DNA from 4 places in the Cytobacillus sp. FSL M8-0252 genome. Region 3 is predicted to be linked to each of the others. Evidence: riboswitches for the same ligand, from Rfam matches in the RefSeq annotation. Region 3 holds a riboswitch; each other region holds the start of a gene.

What was found. A riboswitch is a leader RNA that binds a small molecule or an ion and turns the genes downstream of it on or off. The one in region 3 is predicted to bind cobalamin.
Region 1: another riboswitch for cobalamin. It lies ahead of metE (5-methyltetrahydropteroyltriglutamate--homocysteine S-methyltransferase); the one in region 3 lies ahead of MKX83_RS14100 (ribonucleoside-diphosphate reductase subunit alpha).
Region 2: another riboswitch for cobalamin. It lies ahead of MKX83_RS12365 (acyl-CoA dehydrogenase family protein); the one in region 3 lies ahead of MKX83_RS14100 (ribonucleoside-diphosphate reductase subunit alpha).
Region 4: another riboswitch for cobalamin. It lies ahead of MKX83_RS05900 (hypothetical protein); the one in region 3 lies ahead of MKX83_RS14100 (ribonucleoside-diphosphate reductase subunit alpha).

The regions. Positions count from the first base shown of each region.
Region 1 is NZ_JBBOWZ010000001.1:304,935-310,217, reverse strand. It holds gene MKX83_RS01590 (nucleotide sugar dehydrogenase) at 1-808, opposite strand, end outside; partial or broken gene MKX83_RS01585 (glycosyltransferase family 2 protein) at 800-2,311, opposite strand; gene MKX83_RS01580 (DNA-binding protein) at 2,594-2,881, shown strand; SAM riboswitch class I at 2,956-3,068, shown strand; cobalamin riboswitch at 3,122-3,301, shown strand; gene metE (5-methyltetrahydropteroyltriglutamate--homocysteine S-methyltransferase) at 3,450-5,283, shown strand, end outside.
Region 2 is NZ_JBBOWZ010000001.1:2,428,109-2,433,391, reverse strand. It holds gene MKX83_RS12370 (YhgE/Pip domain-containing protein) at 1-1,278, shown strand, start outside; cobalamin riboswitch at 1,564-1,748, shown strand; gene MKX83_RS12365 (acyl-CoA dehydrogenase family protein) at 1,950-3,617, shown strand; gene MKX83_RS12360 (NAD(P)-dependent oxidoreductase) at 3,632-4,543, shown strand; gene MKX83_RS12355 (CoA-acylating methylmalonate-semialdehyde dehydrogenase) at 4,540-5,283, shown strand, end outside.
Region 3 is NZ_JBBOWZ010000001.1:2,811,605-2,816,887, forward strand. It holds gene MKX83_RS14100 (ribonucleoside-diphosphate reductase subunit alpha) at 1-1,214, opposite strand, end outside; cobalamin riboswitch at 1,379-1,556, opposite strand; gene MKX83_RS14105 (heavy metal translocating P-type ATPase) at 2,089-4,509, opposite strand; gene copZ (copper chaperone CopZ) at 4,593-4,802, opposite strand; gene MKX83_RS14115 (metal-sensitive transcriptional regulator) at 4,816-5,151, opposite strand.
Region 4 is NZ_JBBOWZ010000001.1:1,126,600-1,131,882, reverse strand. It holds gene MKX83_RS05910 (bifunctional 2-methylcitrate dehydratase/aconitate hydratase) at 1-1,080, opposite strand, end outside; gene mmgD (citrate synthase) at 1,097-2,218, opposite strand; gene MKX83_RS05900 (hypothetical protein) at 2,163-2,438, opposite strand; cobalamin riboswitch at 2,602-2,804, opposite strand; gene MKX83_RS05895 (MarR family winged helix-turn-helix transcriptional regulator) at 3,032-3,475, shown strand; gene MKX83_RS05890 (MFS transporter) at 3,492-4,703, shown strand; gene MKX83_RS05885 (hypothetical protein) at 4,763-4,948, opposite strand; gene MKX83_RS05880 (aminoglycoside phosphotransferase family protein) at 5,037-5,283, shown strand, end outside.

The DNA of each region.
Region 1 (5,283 bases), 2.5 Mb from region 3:
GATCAACAGGGATACAATGTCCACCTATTCCCGGACCAGGCCAATAAGGAGTAAATCCAAATGGCTTTGTCGCAGCTGCCTGCAGGGCTTCATAAAAATCAATGTCTAATCGTTCACATAGCTCGTCCAACTCATTCACTAGTGAAATATTGACTAATCGCTGTGTATTTTCAAATAACTTAGCTAACTCTGCAACTTTCGGCGAGCTTACTGGCACAACTTCAGCAAAATACTTTGCATAAAACTGATCAATTTTCGCAAGAGAGCTCTCTGTTTGACCACTAATTACTTTTGGGATAGAGGCTAACGTATATTGCTTATTTGCAGGATCAATTCTCTCGGGTGAATAACATAAGTAGTAGTCTTCACCAGCTTTAAAGTGATGGCGTGTGAATATAGGCTCAATCACCTCTTCTACTGTTCCCGGATAAGTAGAGCTTTCATAAATAATCGTTTGTCCCGTCTGTAAATATTGGCAAAGATAGTTAGTAACGGCAATCATCGCTCTTAAATCCGGTTCATGATGTTCGTCAATTGGGGTTGGAACTGTGACGATGATATACTCAGCGGCTTTAAGCAAAGCTATAGCTGCATCCGTATGTTTTGGAATGAAATTTAGAACCGCTTGCAGCTCTTCATCTTTTACATCAGGAATATAACTGCTCCCTTGCTGTAATAACTCAATCTTATGAGTATCTTGATCGATGCCCGTTACATGACAGCCCTTTTTTGCTAAGTGGAGAGCCAGTGGGAGACCAACATAGCCGAGACCAATAACAGCAACTCTATCTATTTGACCTTGGAGCATGTCCCATTTTCGATTGCCATCTGTATAACCGCATCTCTGATTGAACGATAGTAAATATGAAAATGCTTCAATGTGGTCACCTAGAATCCGGTCAGTTGATTCGACCCGACCATCGGCTTGCCTGTGATGCTGTTTTCTAATTTTATTTGGCTTGACGACATCGACATAATGAATGGATTCGACTTTAAATCCTTTTAGAATTGCCTTTGCTTGAAATAACGGTGGAGACATTAATGTGAGGATACCAATCTCGTCAATCACTTTCCTGCTCATTGCATGTGGAATAGCAGTGAGAGAATTAACGGTGAGGTCCTCTCTTTTCAGTGCCATATTCAGAAGGTACTTAGCAGCACTCACAGAATGCAACGGATGGGCACGGTCGAGCAATATTTCTAAATCATTTAAAGCAATATCTGCCCCTTCTTCTACAGCATGTATAAAAGGGGTTAAATCTTCTGCTTTGATAACAAAATCACTATCTAAGAACAAACAGATATCTCCTGTACTGTGAAGCGCACCAATCGCTCTTGGAATGTTATGTCCGAGTGCCTGGTCAAACGCAATCACTTTCACACCTGACTTTTCTACCTTTTCCTTTGTTCGTTCATCTGCTCCATTTAACACAACAATGATTTCATCAATGCCTGCCTTCTTTACCTCAGCAATCACTTCAGCAATCGTATCCGGCTCCTTCCCTACAGGAATAATCGCACTATACTTCGCTCGTTTCTCTTCCTTTACCGAAAAGGCTTGTACATATTCCTTAAAAGGTTGCCGATTTCGCCTGCCATCGTTTAAACCACCGCGATATCCTCTCTCTTCAATCAGTTGGGCCACTGCACGTAAATGGTCACCAATTATTAAACTTGTTGAAAATGAAAAAGAGGAGCCCGTAATCTTCTGTTGATGTTTCGGTCGAATCTTATTTGTAGCAATCACATCAATGGCTACTGGTGCACTCATCTTTAATTCTTTCATCACAGCTATACTATGAGCTAATGGCGGACAAGCTAAATTCTCCCAACCAATTGTATCAAGCGCTGATTTTTTCATCACATGAGGAACAGCGACTAAGGAATTAACGGATAACTCACCTTTACCTAAAAAATGATTAAGAGAGAACTTTGATACTGCTGTCGGATGTGGTCTAATGGGGCGCTTCATTGTCCAGCTTAAATCATTTAGGGCAATATCAGCCCCATCCCGAATGCCATCAAGCAGTGCTTGTAGCTCCTGAGCTCTAACGACAATATCACCATCAATAAAAAGAAGCGTATCCCCTTTTGCCTCCCTTGCACCAATTGCTCGTCCAATATCCACCCCTAGAGGTTCTTTATAAACAAGCTTTCTACATTCAAATGCTTCCGCTATTTTCTCCGATCCATCTGTTGAACCATTCAAAACAGCGATGATTTCATATGGCTCAATCTTCACTAACTCTTCTAAAACGGCTGACAACGTAGATTCTTCATTCTGAATGGGAATAATAACAGATAGATTCATAACACTTCACTTCTCTCCTTCAGCAAAATTAATAGTCTCCTTTGTGCTAACTATAGCCTTTTCCATCACAAACCCGAGAAAAACACTAAGTAATATCAATATATACAGCTTGGCTCATTTTGTTCTCGGACAAGTATACAATCTATGAAAGATGGTGCGATAGACAGGGTAGATTGGTTTAATTATGGGGGCATTGATCCGATTCGGCACTAAAAAATATATTATTACTATTCGTTAGGAGATGTTAAAGTAGATATATATGTATTTAAGGGGGAGTACAAATTGGAATTCGAGTTGAATTTTATTTGGATTGCCGTCGGTTTAGCATTACTTGGCTATTTCATAGGCAATGGGTTGAAGCAATTTAGTAGTAAAAATGAAGGTAATATGAATCATTTACTTGTGGAGCAAAGCCACCTTCATCTTTACTTTTATTTAAGTGAAGCTGACATGAAGGATCTATTACAGAAGCATCCTCACGCACCAAAAGTCATTCTTAATGGCAAGCATTATTACCATCTACATAAATTTCGCAAGTGGCTTGAATCTGATGATATATATCACTCATGAAGAATTTATTTTGACAGCTTCCATTTATTATGCTAATCTATATGTAAAATTCAAAATATTATAAATATGTAATTCTCTTATTCAGAGAGGTGGAGGGACTGGCCCGATGAAACCCAGCAACCTTTAACAATTATTTGTTAAAAAGGTGCTAATTCCTGCAAAGTGTAATAGCTTTGGCAAATAAGAGAGGATAAAGACCTCTCTATTTTTAATTAGAGAGGTCTTTTGTATTTTCAAAACTTAATAACAAAGGCAACAGATGCATGATTGCTTAAAAGGGAAGCCCGGTGGAATGCCGGCACGGTCCCGCCACTGTGAAGGAGAGCGACTTATCATTGACCACTATTTCATAATAGAAATGGGAAGGGATAACGAGCGATAATCCGAAGTCAGGAGACCTGTCTGTTGTTTGCACTTAGACTCTACGGATGCATAGAGAGGAGTGATGAATACGTGTTGAGCAAATCAAATGGTCTCAACTCTAGTTAATATTGCGTATGAATCTCTCATTTAATAATAAATAGAGAGATTTTTTGTTGAGAAAATACAATCTAAAGGAGTGTTTAAATTGACTGAAGTAAAAAGTTCAAATGTAGGTTATCCAAGAATTGGCGAGAAGCGGGAGTGGAAGAAAGCTCTAGAACAATTTTGGAGTGGTAAGTTGAATAAAGAGACTTTTCTGCAACAAATGGAAGTCATTCGTTTATCCTCTCTCGAGAAGCAAAAACAACTTGGCGTTGATCTCATCCCGGTTGGCGATTTCACACTGTATGATCATGTCCTTGATACAGCTGTGATGTTTGGACTTGTTCCTGAGCGTTTTACATACAGAGGTGGGAAAGTTGATATCGAAACGTATTTTGATATTGCCAGAGGGAACAAAGATGCCGTGGCAGCTGAAATGACCAAATGGTTTAACACAAACTATCACTACATCGTGCCAGAACTCAACAACCTCACGCCAACACTTGCTGAAAACCGGCCACTTGCCTTTTATAAAGAAGGAAAAGAGAAGCTTGAAATCGACGGGAAACCGGTTATCTTGGGCCCGATTACGTTTGTGAAATTATCAAAAGGCTATAAAGAAAGTGAATTCAAATCAATCGTCAATCAATTCGTTCCTCTTTATGCACAAATTTTAAAAGAATTACAGCAAGAAGGTGCCTTGTGGGTACAAATCGATGAACCTATTTTAGCAACTACCCTCACAGAAGAAGACATCTCACTCTATCAAGCAGTTTACCAAACATTACACGAGGCAGCACCACAGATAAATATCATTTTACAAACGTATTTTGAAAGCATCACTTATTATGAAGCTGTTACCTCTTTACCTGTGCAAGCGATCGGCCTTGATTTCGTCCATGATGCAGGTCAAAACCTCGCTTCCTTACAAAAATTCGGCTTCCCAAGTGATAAAGTATTAGCTGCAGGTGTCATCGATGGCCGTAATATATGGGGCGCCAAACTTGATAATAAGCTCTCTCTTATAGAAGAAATTACAGAAATAGTTCCGAAAGATCGCTTAATCATCCAGCCTTCATCCAGCTTATTGCATGTACCCGTTTCAGTCAAAATTGAAGAAACACTTGATCATACATTAAAGACCGCACTCGCCTTTGCTGATGAAAAATTACAAGAAATCGTAGTGCTAACGAAAGGAATAAGAGAAGGAAGAGAGGAAATCCAAGATGAGATAAACGAGAGACGAACTGCTATCGAGGCACTAAATCAATCTTCTATTAGAAACAATCAACAAGTACAAACAGCCATTCAAAACTTACCATCATCACTAGCAGAGCGCGAAGCACCTTATTCTGTTCGTCAAGCAACACAAAAAACATCCTTCCAACTACCACTCCTACCTACAACAACGATTGGAAGCTTCCCACAAACACAGGAAGTGAGAAGAAATCGTTTAAAATGGCGTAAAGGAGAGTTAACTGCTACTGACTATCAAACATATATCAAAACGGAAATTAAAAAGTGGATTGATATTCAAGAAGAGCTAGGCCTTGATGTGTTTGTTCATGGCGAATTCGAGCGCACAGATATGGTCGAATACTTCGGTGAAAAATTAGCCGGATTCCAATTCACAAAATTCGGTTGGGTGCAGTCTTATGGCTCTCGTTGTGTCAAACCACCACTCATTTATGGAGATGTCTCATTTGAACAGCCAATGACAGTTACAGAAACAGTCTATGCCCAGTCCTTAACAGATCACCCGGTAAAAGGTATGCTCACTGGTCCGATTACGATTTTAAACTGGTCATTTGTCCGCGACGATATCCCTCGTTACGAAGTCGCAAACCAAATTGCCCTTGCCCTTCGAGAAGAAGTAGAAACACTAGAAGCAAATGGTATCCGGATGATTCAAGTAGACGAACCAGCCATTCGTGAAG
Region 2 (5,283 bases), 380 kb from region 3:
GAGATAAAAGCCGAGAATGCCACTGTTGCACAATCCGGCAAAGATAAGCAGCTCACTTTTACCGTTATGCCGGAGCAGGAAGAAGTATTTACGATTGAGGCAGAAACAAATCATTTTGAAACAGAAGGTGTGCAAATATCTGCTTTACCTGCTTCACTTGCCATTGAAAGCCCAGATACTGAAGAATTGACGAGTGAGTTTCACTCATTAACTGAGGCAATTGGTGACATTCATCATGGTGTCGGAGACTTAGCAATAGGAATGAATGAACTATCATCAGGCTTACGGTCTTTAGAGGGTGGGTCTGCACAATATAAAAAAGGACTAAATGAATTAAGTCAGTCTGGTAACCAATTAACAGAAGGATCAGCACAAATAAATAATACTTTATCTTTGATTAAAGATGAGATGAAACAAGCCAGTGGCGTAAGTGGTATTGGGGAACTCGAGAATGTAACAATCGATCTGCCTGAGGTAGCGGATAATCTAGAACAAGCAGCAAATGATGTAGACCAAGTAGTTGTTAATTATAATGAGGTAAAAACACAAATCAATCGTGCTCTGGAGCAGATACCAGATAACCAAATTTCAGATAAAGAGATAAATAAATTATATGAAAGTAATGCGGATAAAGAGGTAATTGATCAATTGGTAGAAACCTATAGAGGGACAAAAGCTGCTCAAGAAGTTCTACTACTAGCCAAAGATAACCTTACAGACATGGTTGAACCGCTATCAACCTTTAGTCAATCAATGAGAGAAGCAGCAGGTAACCTTCGTGCAATATCATCTAATATAGACGAATCTATTCTTCAAATTGACATTGATGAAGGGTTAAAACAATTGACATCTGGTGTTGAAGAAATGGTATCTAACTATAATCAATTCCACCAAGGGTTACTTGCTTATACAGGCGGTGTTTCTGAATTAAGTACATCATATAGTGACATCCATGAAGGAATTAGCGGTTCTCTATCTGGAGCTGAGCAACTAACGAGAGGAGCTGGCTCGCTTCATAATGGAACTGGACAATTACATGATGCAACTAAAGACATTCCTGATGAGGTGACAAAAGAAGTGGATGAAATGATATCGCAATATGATAAATCTGATTATGAGCCAATTTCTTTTGTATCAGATAAAAATAATGAAAAGTTGGAACTAGTCCAATTTGTCATCCAAACAGATAAGATTAAAATAAAAGATAACAAAGAAGATGTAAAAGAAACAAAAGATAAAGTAGGATTCTTCGAGAAACTTCTTAACTTATTTAAGTAAACTTGAAAAACACGCCACTGCAATCTAGGAGGCGTGTTTCTCTTTTTGGTGGTAAATTTATATAAACCTTTCATGTTACATCAAACGATCGGTCAAAATGAAGAATTAGGCTTTCTTCTACTCGGATTGTAGGAGTGGATTTAATCAATGACTCTAGCTTATATTGTGGTTGGAAGAAAAATGATAAAGAGCCTAACTTTTTCATCATTTTAAGCTGAGAATACATATTCTAAAAAATAAATTGTAAATTTTCCGAAAAATTGATATATTGTTAGTGTGAAAACTAAATAAGCTAAATAAACAGGTGCTTGTTCATCAAGCTTAAAAGGGAAACCGGTTAGACTCCGGTGCTGTCCCGCAACTGTATTTGCGAGCGGATTGTACATAACCACTTATTCATTATTGAATAGGGAAGGAACAAATCCGCCACGACCATAAGCCAGGAGACCTGCCTGTTTTAGCCAACATCATTACCTACGCGGATAGGGGGTGTTAAGTGCGGATAGAAGAACATGTATATTACTCAACACATGTTTATTTGTTTGTCCACTCGTTACTTGACAACTTCTTTTAACAGGAGTTGTTTTTTGTTTGAAGGTGGTTTGCTTCTTGCTACTGATTTGAGCAAGCGCTCAATCAAAGGAGATAGAAAGATGTAAAGGGAGTGCACGATGGCGAAGCTAAAAAAAACGCTAGAAGAAAAGGGAGATATTTTTTCTCCTGAAGATTTTCTTGAAGAGGAACAACTCATTGCACAAACGGCAGAATTATTTATTAAGAATGAAGTGTTGCCCCAAATAGATTCATTAGAAAAAAAGAACTATGAAGTGGCTAAGAATCTGTTTCAAAAATCAGGGGAACTAGGTCTACTAGCTATTGATGTACCTGAGGATTATGGCGGGTTTGCACTTGGTAAAAAATTATCCGGGCTTATAGCTGAAAAGATAGGATACGGTGGGGCTTTTAGTGTTTCGTATAATATTCATGTAGGTGTTGGCACATTACCGTATGTTTATTTTGGTTCAGAAGCACAAAAACAAAAGTATTTACCACAACTCATCTCCGGGGATTGGATTGGTGCTTATGCCTTAACGGAAGCAGGAGCTGGATCGGACGCACTTTCACCGAAAACAAGAGCTATTTACAACAGCAAGAGTGATAGTTGGATAATAAATGGGGAAAAACAATGGATTACCAATGCTCACATAGCAAATGTGTTTGTTGTGTTTTGCCAAACAAATGACGGGATGACTGCTTTTATTGTTGAAAAAGACATAGCAGGCGTATCTATTGGTGCAGAAGAAGAAAAGATGGGTATTCATGGATCATCAACAGCTACTCTTATATTGGAAGATGTCGTTGTGCCATCCGCTAATATACTAGGAGAAAAAGGAAAAGGTCATCAAGTTGCCATGAATATATTAAATCTTGCTAGATTGAAGCTAGCTTTCTCGAATATTGGCACAGCTAAACAAGCCTTCAACTTTTCTCTTAGCTATGCGAAAGAGAGACAACAATTTGATAGAGCGCTGGTTAAATTTACGTTGATACAAGAAAAATTAGCTGAAATGGTGACATCTATTTATGCAAGTGAAAGTGCCGCTTATCGCACAGCAGATATGATTGATCAAGCTCCAACAGATGAAGGAATCACCTCTTTAAAAGCATTCGCAATGGAATGTGCCATAAACAAAGTACGATGCTCTGAAATGCTTGGGCATGTAACAGATGAGGCCGTTCAAATTCACGGTGGATACGGTTATATGAGAGATTACGATGTTGAGCGACTATATAGGGATGCTCGAATCAGTCGTATCTTTGAAGGAACAAACGAAATCAATCGCTTAACCATAGCAAAAAACTTACTTCACAAACACTCATCTAAAGATATCACAATCAATACCCCTACACCATTACACCAAGATAGAAACAGCCAATTTATTGAGTTTGGAAAAGAACTGTTATCGCTGTCTTTGGAAGCGGTTTCAAATGCAAAGATTGATATAAATAGGGAACAGCAGTATGCACGTCTTTTAGCTAATATCATCACAGAACTATACACAATGGAATCGACTTATATGCGGACATCAAAACTGCAACATCGAAAACAAAATCAAAAGTGGAAAGATTTAGCGACTGATATTATATGCGAACAATGCTTTCAATATTTGAAACAACAAACGATTAGCCTGATTTCAGCAGCGATACTTGATGAAAAAGAACGATTCGTTGCATTCGCAAACATTGAAAATTACCAAATCCCACTCTACAGCAATCTGTTATTGAAAAAAAGGCAATTAGCACAAATACTTATTGATCAACCAAAATTACTGAAATGAAGGGAGCTTAAATGATGGGTGAGAAAATCGGTTTTATTGGATTAGGGAATATGGGTTTACCGATGGCGCAAAGCTTATTATCAGAAGGCAATGAAGTGTACGGCGTCGACCTCAACAAAGATGCTGAAGCGGCATTGCTAAGGTCGGGAGGTGTGATTGGATTATCTATCAATAATATCATAAAGCAAGTAAATTTTATTTTCACAAGCTTACCTTCAATGAAAGCGGTGGAAGAAATCTATTTAGGTGAGGAAGGATTGATTACAAAAGCACGTGAAGGCATTGTCCTGATTGATACAAGTACGGTTGCTCCTAGCTTGAATCAAAAATTAGCAGAAGAAGCAAAAAAGAAGAGCATTCATTTTCTTGCTGCTCCTGTCAGTGGGGGTGTAATCGGTGCTGAAAATCGTACTTTAACCATTATGGTCGGTGGTCCTAAACAAGCTTTCGAGCAATCCCAACCATTGTTAAATATTCTTGGAGAGAATATTTTTCATGTGAATGAACGAATTGAAAGCGGAACTGCAGTCAAATTAATCAATAACTTACTTATCGGTTTTTATACTGCTGGTGTAAGCGAAGCCTTAAATCTGGCAGAAAAAAGCAACATTAATTTAGCACAATTATTTGAGATGTTGAATGTGAGCTACGGCCAAAGTCGGATATATGAAAGAAACTATAAAAGTTTTATCGCGAACGAAGATTATCGTCCTGGTTTTACCTTGCAGCTATTAAATAAAGATCTTGGTTTCGCGCTTGATTTAGCCAAGGAACACGAATTGCAATTGCCAGTTAGTGAATTACTATTAAATATATACAAAAATGCTGAAAACGAGGGTTATGGTAGCCAAGATATGGCTGTTCTTTATGAAAAAGTGAAAAATGATCAAACAAAAAATGCGAAAGAAACGGGGATGAAGGAATGATTAAAACAGAAATTCCAACAATGAAAAACCATATTAATGGTGAATGGGTTGATTCAAGCAGTAAGGAAGTGGAAGCCGTACCGAACCCGGCGAATGGGACAATTATTGCTTACGTCCCCCTTTCTGGTAAAGAAGATGTTGATTTAGCTGTCAAAGCTGCTGCTGCGGTCTATCCTAAGTGGGCTGAAGTACCCGTCCCAAATAGAGCGCGTCTGCTTTACCAATATCTTCATTTGTTAAAAGAGGAAAAAGAAAACCTCGCTCAAATTATTACAGAGGAAAATGGAAAAACATTAAAGGATGCGCGTGGTGAGGTACAAAGAGGAATTGAAGTCGTTGAACTCGCAACCTCCACTCCTAATTTAATGATGGGAGATGCACTTCCTAGTATTGCCGAAGGGATAGATGGCTCAATTTGGCGCTATCCGCTTGGTGTTGTTGCTGGGATTTCCCCTTTTAACTTTCCAATGATGGTTCCTTTATGGATGTTTCCTCTGGCAATCGCCTGTGGGAATACATTTATACTGAAAGCTTCAGAAAGAACGCCAATCTTGGCTGGTAGACTCGTAGAGTTATTCTATGAGGCAGGTTTTCCTAAAGGGGTACTAAACCTTGTACATGGAGGAAAAGACGTGGTTAATCGCTTATTAGATCATCCAGAAATTCGTGCCATTTCATTTGTTGGGTCAGAGCCGGTCGCCAAACATGTTTATCAAACTGGCACCGCTCACGGAAAGAGA
Region 3 (5,283 bases):
AACATAAATGGTGTTCCAGTTTCTAATTGACTACGCATGATAGACTTCATAATATCGATAGCAGGAATTTCCTTCTTCGATAGCTCTTCATTATTGACGCATTCTAGATATTTCATTCTAAAAGTACCTGCACCAACTTCTTCATCATAATAATCTTCTAGTGAGAAGCCCATTTTTTGTCGAACCTCATGTGGGTCAAATAAATACCAGTTACTACGCTCTTCTACTTTTTCCATGAATAAATCAGGTAGACATACACCGGTAAATAAATCATGTGTACGTAATCTTTCATCACCATTATTTAACTTTGCATCAAGGAAAGAGAAGATATCCTTGTGCCAAACGTCTAAATAAACGCTAATTGCCCCTTGTCTTTGTCCAAGTTGATCGACACTTACAGCTGTATTATTTAGTTGTTTCATCCATGGAAGCACCCCAGATGAAGCGCCTTTGAACCCTTTAATCATACTACCTCTACTACGAATCTTACCTAAATAAACGCCGATTCCACCACCATTTTTAGATAGTGCAGCAATGTCTGTATTACTGTCATAAATTGAATCTAGACTATCATCAACTGTTTCGATAAAGCAGCTAGATAGTTGTCCCCAATTCTTACCTGCATTAGATAAAGTTGGTGTAGCTACGGTCATAAATAAGTTACTCATTGCCCAGTAAGCTTCTTTTACTAATTGCAGCCGATTTTTTTCTTCTTGATGCATAAGAATCATTGCAATAACCATCCAGCGTTCTTGAGGCAATTCAAAAATCCTCTTTTGGCGATCTTTTGCTACATAACGATCCGTAAGCATTTTGATCCCGAGATAAGTAAAGAGCTGATCTCTTTCAGGGACAATTTCTTTGCCTAATTCATCAATTTCTTCTTTTGTATAACTAGATAATAAAATAGGACTATAAATATCAATATCACTTAATTGTTGAATTAAAGAATGAAAATCACCATAAGCCTGACCACTGTACCCTCGGTTCTCAGCTGCTTGTTGATAAATCTTCTTTAAATATAAATGGGCAGCCACATATGTCCAATCAGGTTCATTAACATTTATGTAAGAAAGACATTCTAGTATTAACTGATCGTAGAAACTATCTAACTCTAAGTGATTTAATTGATCTGCACGCTTTTCTAACGCACTAATTGGTAAGTTGTTGAATTGTTGATATAATTGTTCAAAATTGACTGTCGTATCAATCATTGTTTTCAAATTCCTTCCTCCTTCAAACTATTTCTATCAAATTTAGGCATAAAAAAAACCGCCCCAGTTACACCTTGAGCGGATCAAACGACAGTATAAATACAAGTGTACAATACACTCTTTTCATCAACTGTCGTTTCATCTTCTCAAGCCCCGAAGAATTGAAACTTTTGATTAAGAAGGCAGGTATCCTGGCTTGTGTATCAATCTACTAAGAGCCTTCCCATTCTTTCAAAAGAACAGTGGTTTCCTCTTTTCGTCACACTTACAGTTGCGGGTACAGCTCCGGCTTATCCGGATTCCCATTTTAAGTCCATTTGGACTCCTTCAACCAATTACTATATGTAGTTGTCGAGAAGTAAAAAAATAACTATATATTGTATCTGAGATTGTATGAGTAATCATATCACATCATTTCATAGAATACAATTTATTTCTTTTATCTAAATCTAAAATATACATTTCGTTCTTTTAGCGGTAAATTTAAGACCATAATAAATAATAGCATTTCTTATTTGTGTAAAAAAGTCTTGAAATCCATTAAAAATTGTTCAAGCTGACCAACTCTACTTTTTTACCTTCAAACGAGTATGCTTAAACCAGAAAAGTAATAGTTTTTTGGTAAATAAATTAAAAAATCATAGAATTGTTGAAATAAATCAATGGTGTTAAAGTTGTGGGGCAAAAATTAATTAAAGGTATATTCCATATTAAAAGAAAATAATTTATCTTAAAGGACAAAATTTTTTTACCAATCTTCTTCATGTCTTCTATAAAAATAGAAAAACAAACTAACTATTTAAATTAGCTTGTTTTTCTCATTCAGTTTATTGTATAGAATGTTTTATAGAAATTCATACGGAACTTGTTATTTTTATCTTACACGTTGCAAACGAAGTGCATTTAATACAACGGACACAGAGCTAAACGCCATCGCAGCACCTGCTAACCATGGTGCTAAGAAACCTGCAGCTGCAATAGGAATACCGATTGTATTATAGCCAAACGCCCAAAAAAGATTCTGTTTAATATTACGAATGGTTTTTTTACTCATCATGATTGCATCAGCAATACTATTTAGATCACCACGCATAAGTGTAATGTCTCCTGCTTCCATGGCAATATCTGTACCTGTACCGATAGCCATGCCGATATCGGCAGTTGCTAATGCTGGGGCATCGTTAATACCATCTCCTACCATCGCTACCTTTTTCCCTTGACTTTGTAGCTTTCTTACTTCTTCTGCTTTCGTTTCTGGTAAGACTTCTGCAATGACTTTTGATATACCTACTTCTTTAGCAATGGCTTGTGCGGTTAACTGGTTATCTCCAGTCATCATAATAACTTCTAACCCCATATCATGTAGCCTTTGAATCGCTTCGTTTGATGAATCTTTTATCGTATCAGCTACAGCAAGGAGGCCTTTTGCTCTACCGTTAATAGCCACAAGCATAGCTGTTTTTCCTTCACCTTCTAATTCTTTCATTTGTTTCGAGAACCAAGAGGAGTCTATCCCATTCTCTACCATTAATCTAACTGTACCAATCAGTACATCTTTTCCTGTAACTTTCGCAGAGATACCATAACCCGGTAGCGCTTCGAAATATTCACTTTTTACTTTTTCTATATTTCTCTCCTCTAACCCTTTCACAATGGCTTCAGCAAGAGGGTGTTCAGATGACTTCTCACTCGCAGCAACAATGGAAAGGAAATGGGCCTCATTTGTTCCAGGCTCGACTATGATATCGGTTAATACAGGCTGACCATTTGTAACAGTACCTGTTTTATCAACCACAACAGTTGTAATTTCATGTGTCATCTCGAGATGCTCTCCACCTTTAAATAAAACACCCATCTCGGCTGAACGGCCAGACCCTGCCATAATTGAAGTAGGCGTCGCTAATCCTAGTGCACAAGGACAAGCAATGACGAGTACAGCAATCATTTTTTCTAACGCACTAGCTACATCACCCGGTTGCAAGAAAAGAAACCATATACAGAAGGTAACAAGGGCAATAGCTACCACAATGGGAACAAAGATGCCCGAAATCTTATCGGCTAACCGCTGAATAGGTGCTTTTGACCCTTGTGCTTGCTCGACTACTTTAATAATTTGCGCAAGCGCTGAATCTTTTCCAACCTTTGTTGCTTCAACTGTTAAATGGCCATTTTTGTTTACAGTTGCTCCTATTACTTCATCACCAGCTTTCTTATCAACTGGCACGCTTTCTCCTGTTAACATTGATTCGTCAACTGCTGAATGCCCTTCAATGATTACTGCATCTACAGGAATTCTGTCACCAGGCTTAATGATAACCATATCGCCTTGCATTACTTGCTCAACAGGGACAATGGTTTCCTTCCCTTCTTTTAATACAACGGCTTTTTTAGCCTTTAAATTCATTAATTTTTTTATTGCTTCTGATGATCTTCCTTTTGCACGTGCTTCAAATAATTTCCCTAACAAAATAAGGGTAATAATAATCGCACTCGTTTCATAATAGAGCTCAACATGATGACCATGTGTTGCATTCATCGATTGTAATGTTAGAAACAAACTATAAAAGTAAGCTGCAGAAGTACCTAATACAACAAGTACATCCATATTCGCGCTACCAGATTTCAATGATTTATATGCACTAGTATAAAATTGCCAACCGATAATAAATTGTACAGGTGTCGCCAAAATTAACTGTATCCAAGGGTTCATTAAAAAATCTGGTAGAAAAATGAATGAAGTGAATTCAAAATGCCCAACCATCGTCCAAAGTAATGGTAGAGAAAGGATAGCAGCAGCGATAAATTTCTTTTGCTGCTTTTTAATATGCTGTTCCCTCACAGCATTTGCACTGGCTGTTGTTTTTAGCGAAGCGCTATACCCAATCTTATCTACCTTTGCAATAATTTCTTCAACTGAAACCTGTTCAGGATTGTATTCTACAGTACCTGTTTCTAAAGCTAAGTTCACGTTTGCCTGCGCAATACCGGACTGTTTATTTAAAACTTTTTCGATTCGCGCAGAACAAGCAGCACAAGTCATTCCTGAAATATCAAACTCAGCTTTCTCTAAAACAACTTCGTAGCCTAGATCTTTAATCTTCTGCTGAAATGCATGTTCTCCTACTATTTGAGGGTTATAGGAAATGGTTGCTATTTCAGAAGTGAGATTCACATTCGCTTCGTTTACACCATCCATTTTACTTAACCCTTTTTCGATTCGCGCAGAACAGGCAGCACAAGTCATTCCCGTAATTGGCAAATGAATTTTTTGGTGAGAATCGTCTTGATTAGACATATGCTCCTACCACACCTTTCTTTAAATACTATACCCTACTACCCTATATAAACATTTAAAATAAATCGTGCAAAGCTGCACGATTAAGATTTAACTTCATAACCTTGATCATCAATTGTTTCTTTAATTTGATCAAGCTTTACAGATGAAGCATCAAAAGCAACTTTAACTTCTTTTCTATTTAAATCTACTTTAACCGTGTCTACTCCTTTAAGTTCACCAACACTACTTTCCACCGCTTTCACACAGTGACCACAAGACATTCCTTCTACATGTAAAATTACGTTTTCCATGTTTAAAATCCTCCTATTTTTTCATTAATTTTTGAATTGTAATAAGAAATTCATCTAACACTTCTTCGTCACCTTCATTTATCCGATCAATGACACACCCTTTTAAATGACCTTCAAGTAAAATCTTAGCGACACTATTTAAGGCAGATTGTGTTGCGGATATTTGTGTAATCACATCATCACAATACGTATCTTTTTCAATTAGACCTTTAATACCTCGAATTTGTCCTTCGATACGATTCAATCGAGTGACTAAATTCTTTTTTACTTTATCTGAATGATGACTTCGTCTATCTGCATGCTCTAGGCACATTGTTTCTTCTCTTACCTGATCTTCTTCATATCCCATTGAATCGCCTCCCTTACACATATTATATTATACCCCGGTACCCTATGTAAAGTGAAAGAAATTTTAAATATGGTTCATTTCTCCACTATAAATAAAAAGGTAGGTAGCAGTATCTACCTACACTCTAACATG
Region 4 (5,283 bases), 1.7 Mb from region 3:
CTCAGCGCGAATATTTCCTTTTAATAAACCAATAGCTGTAATGTACTGAATACAGTGATCGCGGTCAGCTGGATTATGTAATGGACCTGTTTTATCGATAATCCTAATCGCTGATTCATGTGTGGTAATCGTAATTCGATCGATATCGTTTAAATCACCCACATCGCCATTTTGATGAAGTGAAACGGCACATTCCGCTGCAGTTTGCGCGTGAAATTCTGCCGGATAAGAAACTTTGAATAACACATTTTCCATTACATAAGCACTTAACTCTCTTTGTAGGGTAAGTTTTTGCCCTTTAAACAGAACGTCTTCAAATCCCCAGTTAGGTGCAGATAAGACACTGTTATAGCCCATTTCACCTTTCACAGCCATCATAGCTAACTGAACACCCCTACTTGTCGCATCTCCAGCAGCCCATGATTTTCTTGAACCCGTATTTGGCGCATGACGATATGTCCTTAATGCAGAATTATCCACCCATGCAAGTGATAATGCATGAATCACCTCTTCTTTTGTTGCACCAAGCATCTTTGCCGTAACAGCAGTTGTTGCCACTTTAACAAACAGTACATGATCTAAACCCACGCGATTTAAACTATTATCTAGCGCTAATATTCCTTGAATTTCATGAGCCTTGATCATCATTTCCAGGACTTCAATCATTTTAACTGGCTCTTTACCAACTGAAAGACGTTGCCTACTTAAATAATCTGCAACTGCCAAAATACCACCAAGGTTGTCAGAAGGATGCCCCCATTCAGCAGCTAACCATGTATCATTGTAATCCAGCCAGCGAATCATACAGCCAATATTAAATGCACCTCTAATGGGGTCTAATTCAAATGATGTACCAGGGACTCTTGTTCCATTAGGTACAACCGTTCCTGGCACAACAGGACCAAGTAGTTTTGTACATTCAGGATAATCAAGCGCTAATATTCCACAACCAATTGTATCGAGCAAGATATAATGTGCCGTGCGATAAGCCTCTTCACTTGTTATTTCATAATCCAATACATAATCAGCAATTTCCGTTAAAATAACATCGGTTTCAACCTTTTCATTCGTTTTCAGCATTTACTCGTACTCCTCCTCAATTTGGTAAAGTATGACGTGCACCTGAATAAATGACCCGCGGTCTAAATAAGCGGTTGTTTTCATGCTGTTCAATGACATGGGCACATAAACCAACCGTTCTTGCACTAAAGAAAATCGGTGTGTAAAGTGGGATAGGAATTCCTAACATGCCATAAACCGGTGCGGCATAATAATCTAAATTAGGGTATAGCCCTTTCTCAACTTCCATGATTCTTTCTCCTGCTTCACATTTTCGAAGCAACGAATCATCTCCATTTTGTATGGATAACTCCTGTAGAGCTTCCTTCATTATTAATGCTCTTGGGTCCATTTTTTTCATATAAACTCTATGACCAAAGCCCATAATCTTTTCTTTTTTAAATAGTTTTTTATAGAAGAGACCTTCCACGCCAGCGACACTTTCCGCTTCATTCAACATGTACATAACCGCTTCATTTGCACCGCCATGCAAGCTACCTTTTAAACTTGCAACTGCGCCCGTTAACGCTCCAAATAGATCGGATTGCGTGGAAGCAATTACTCTTGCTGCAAATGTTGAGTTTGGCATTTCATGTTCACTATATAAAAGTAATGATTGGTCAAATACTCTTTCTTCTAAATCGGAAGGTACTCTACCAGTTAACATATAGAAAAAGTTGGCACTATATGATAGGGATTTATCCGGTTCAATTCTCTCCAGACCTTGTAATATACGATAACTGTTAGCTACAATTGTCGGAACTCCGCCAAGTAGACGATAAGCTCTTTCTTTATTTGCTTGCTTCGACCTATCATCTAAGGTCGAATCATATCCAGCCAAGCTTGAGATGCCAGTGCGGAGCCCATCCATTGGATGTGTTCCTTTTGGTAAATGAGTAAAAACCTCCATTACGGCCGTTGGTATTTCATAATAGGACTTTAACGTATTAGCTAATGAATTTTTTTCCTCGTCTGTTGGTAATTGATCTTCTAGAAGTAAATGGATAATATCTAAATAGCTTTTCGTTTTTGAAAGTTGAATTAAGTCATAACCTTTTATGACAATCTCTCCATGAACAGTATCTAAAAATGAGATGCTGGTCTCAGAAGCTATGATTCCCTCTAACCCTGGTATATACTTCTCCTCCATGCTCACAATCATTTTCCTCCCATCCAATTACATCGTGCCTGACAATGCTGTAAGCCCTTTCAGCATTCCTTAAATATATTTGGATCTTCTCTTCTTCTACAGAGAGTGTTCGGATGTCTTCTTTATACTGATCTAATACTTTTCTTAAACTATAACTCTCAGCAGAATAGCTGTTCATCATGATCGTTGATTTCATTATGTTCACATAATAAGGAACGGTTCCAAACAAAGCTTTTTCCTCCGTTCTTGCTCACCTTTTTACCATATCAATCCATTAAAAAAACAACTTCTAGAAAGAAGTTGTTAAGTTCAAACGAATACTAAAATAAACATGCGACCTTGGCATGTATTCATTACCCGTACTTAACACCTCCTATATCCACGTAGGAATTGATGTTTACACTAAACAGGCAGGTCTCCTGGCTTATGGTCAACATGATACGAAACCTTCCCATCTCCATTTTTAGGAAACAGTGGTATCTTTCATATCACTCGCAAATACAGTTGCGGGACAGCGACGGAATCCAACCGTACTTCCCTTTTAAGTAAATAGACAAGCTAGCATTCTATTTACACCTATTTTTGAAAATATTCAATTGTTCTATTTAAATATATCAATATTTTAGAAAATTGACAATTATTTTCTTAATTGTACTACTTTTCACTTTTAACTAACACTTGTTATTATAACAATTTAAATGTCGCCTACAAACATCTCTTAAAAGAAATACAATTTTAACATAACATTTACCATTTTACAGAAAAAAATCTATCGCCCATAGACAGACAAGACGGCTTTTTGTTATAGTATATTAGTTACCATTGATAACTATTTTAAATGAGGTGAATATTATTATTGCTAGCCAAAGGTTCTTTCATCACTTTATGATGCTTTATCGCCCTTTTGAGAATAGACTAAACAGCTTATTAACGAAACATCAATTACAACGGGCACAGTGGACAATTCTTTATTATCTCTACCATTTTGGTCCAACAACTTTAGTAGAGATTGCTGCATATCAAGGTGTCGAAAAGCCAACAGTTACGAGGACCATAAATCAGCTTGAGGAATATGGATATGTAGAAAAAATCCCAAGCATGGATAAACGTGAAAAGAAAATGAAAATAACGAACGAAGGTGAACGCATATACAAAAAAATCCGCATTCCGATTGATCAGTTCGAAATGGAAATATTAGAGGGAATCACACCTGAGGAACAAGAAGAATGTATTCGTATTTTTGATAGTATTAAAAGCAATTTGTAAGGAGGAAGAAAAGAATATGAGTTCAACAAAAGAAAAATTATGGACCAAGGACTTTATCACCGTTTCTTCCGTAAACTTTTTTCTAACATTAGTGTTTTATTTATTAATGGTTACGATTGCGGTGTATGCCGTTGAAGCACATCATGCGACCGCCAGCCAAGCTGGCTTAGTTACTGGCATATTTATTATAGGAACATTGGTAGGAAGATTGTTTATCGGTAAATATATTGATCGTATTGGACGGAAGAAGACTTTAATCATTGGCTTACTATTATTTAGTTTATCAACAAGTCTTTATTTTATTGAAATTGATGTCAATTTCTTACTTATTACCCGCTTTATCCACGGTTTAACATTAGGGATGGCAAGTACAGCAAGTGGTACAATTGTCGCTTCAGTTATACCGCAAACAAGGAAAGGTGAAGGAATCGGCTATTTTAGTATGAGTAATACTTTAGCGACAGCAATAGGACCTTTTATCGGTATGTTAATGAGTCAATACACAACTTTTCATACGATTTTCATTTTTTGTTTGATTCTTGGTATTATTGGCCTACTTATCGGGTTAACTGTGAATGTGAAAGAGTTAACTGAAGATCAAAAAGCTCAATTTCAATCATCTGGTTTTCAATTATCTAGCTTTATTGAACCAAAGGCACTTCCAATTGCACTCGTCACATTAACAGTCGCATTTTGTTATTCAAGCGTCTTGTCTTTTATTAACTTTTATGCAATTGAAAAGGACTTAGTAAATGCTGCTAGCTTTTTCTTCTTTGTCTATGCCATCGCTGTCTTACTATCCCGTCCTTTCACTGGTAAATTAATGGACAGCAAAGGGGCAAATTACGTGATGTATCCAGCGTTCATTTTATTTGGAGTAGGTCTATTCTTACTTAGTAATTCATCAAATGGTGTTATGTTATTAGTGGCGGGGGCTTTGATTGGCTTAGGCTTTGGTAATATGCAGTCTTGTACACAAGCGATTGCGGTCAAATTAACGCCATCCCATCGCATGGGGCTAGCTACTTCCACCTTCTTTATCTTTCTCGATGGTGGTTTAGGTTTTGGACCCTATTTATTAGGTTTACTGATTCCTATAACTGGCTACAGTATGTTATACATTTACATGGGGATAGTGTCGATTGCTTCAATTATTCTTTACTTTTTAGTTTATGGACGAACCGAACATAATGGGAGTAAACAGACACATCAAACAGCATCAATGTAAAATAAGGTATGCTATAATGAAAGAAGAGACTCCACGTAATGGAAGTCTCTTCTTTCTAATTAAAATGGTTTATTCGGTTCATATGTCGGTTGTTGATTCGTCACTTCATACTCATAACTTTTCTCCATTGCTGCTTGTACTTCTTCTGACTGTTCTAATTCTGTATCCATTTGATTGTATTGTTGAGCTTCATTTTGAGCAGCAATAATTTTCTCATCCACTTGATTATCATACTTTTTTTCCATTGCTTTCACTCCCCTTTTATAAGATGTCTCGCCTATTTTCCCCCTCAAAAAACGATTTATACAAAATAATAAAAAAGGAGACTGTTCCATGAAGGAATTAATTAAAAACCATCTCCCGCATCTTCAGGAAATACAGATTGAAAGCAATCATTCTGGTTGGGATCATCATATTTATATTGTTAATCAAACATATGTCATCCGAATACCAAAAACAAAACAAGTATTAGTGAAAATAAAAAAGGAAATAAAGCTACTTCACCAGCTCTCATATCTTTCTTCCATTATTGAAATACCAAATTATCTTCCATTTTATAATAAAGACGGACAAATGATTG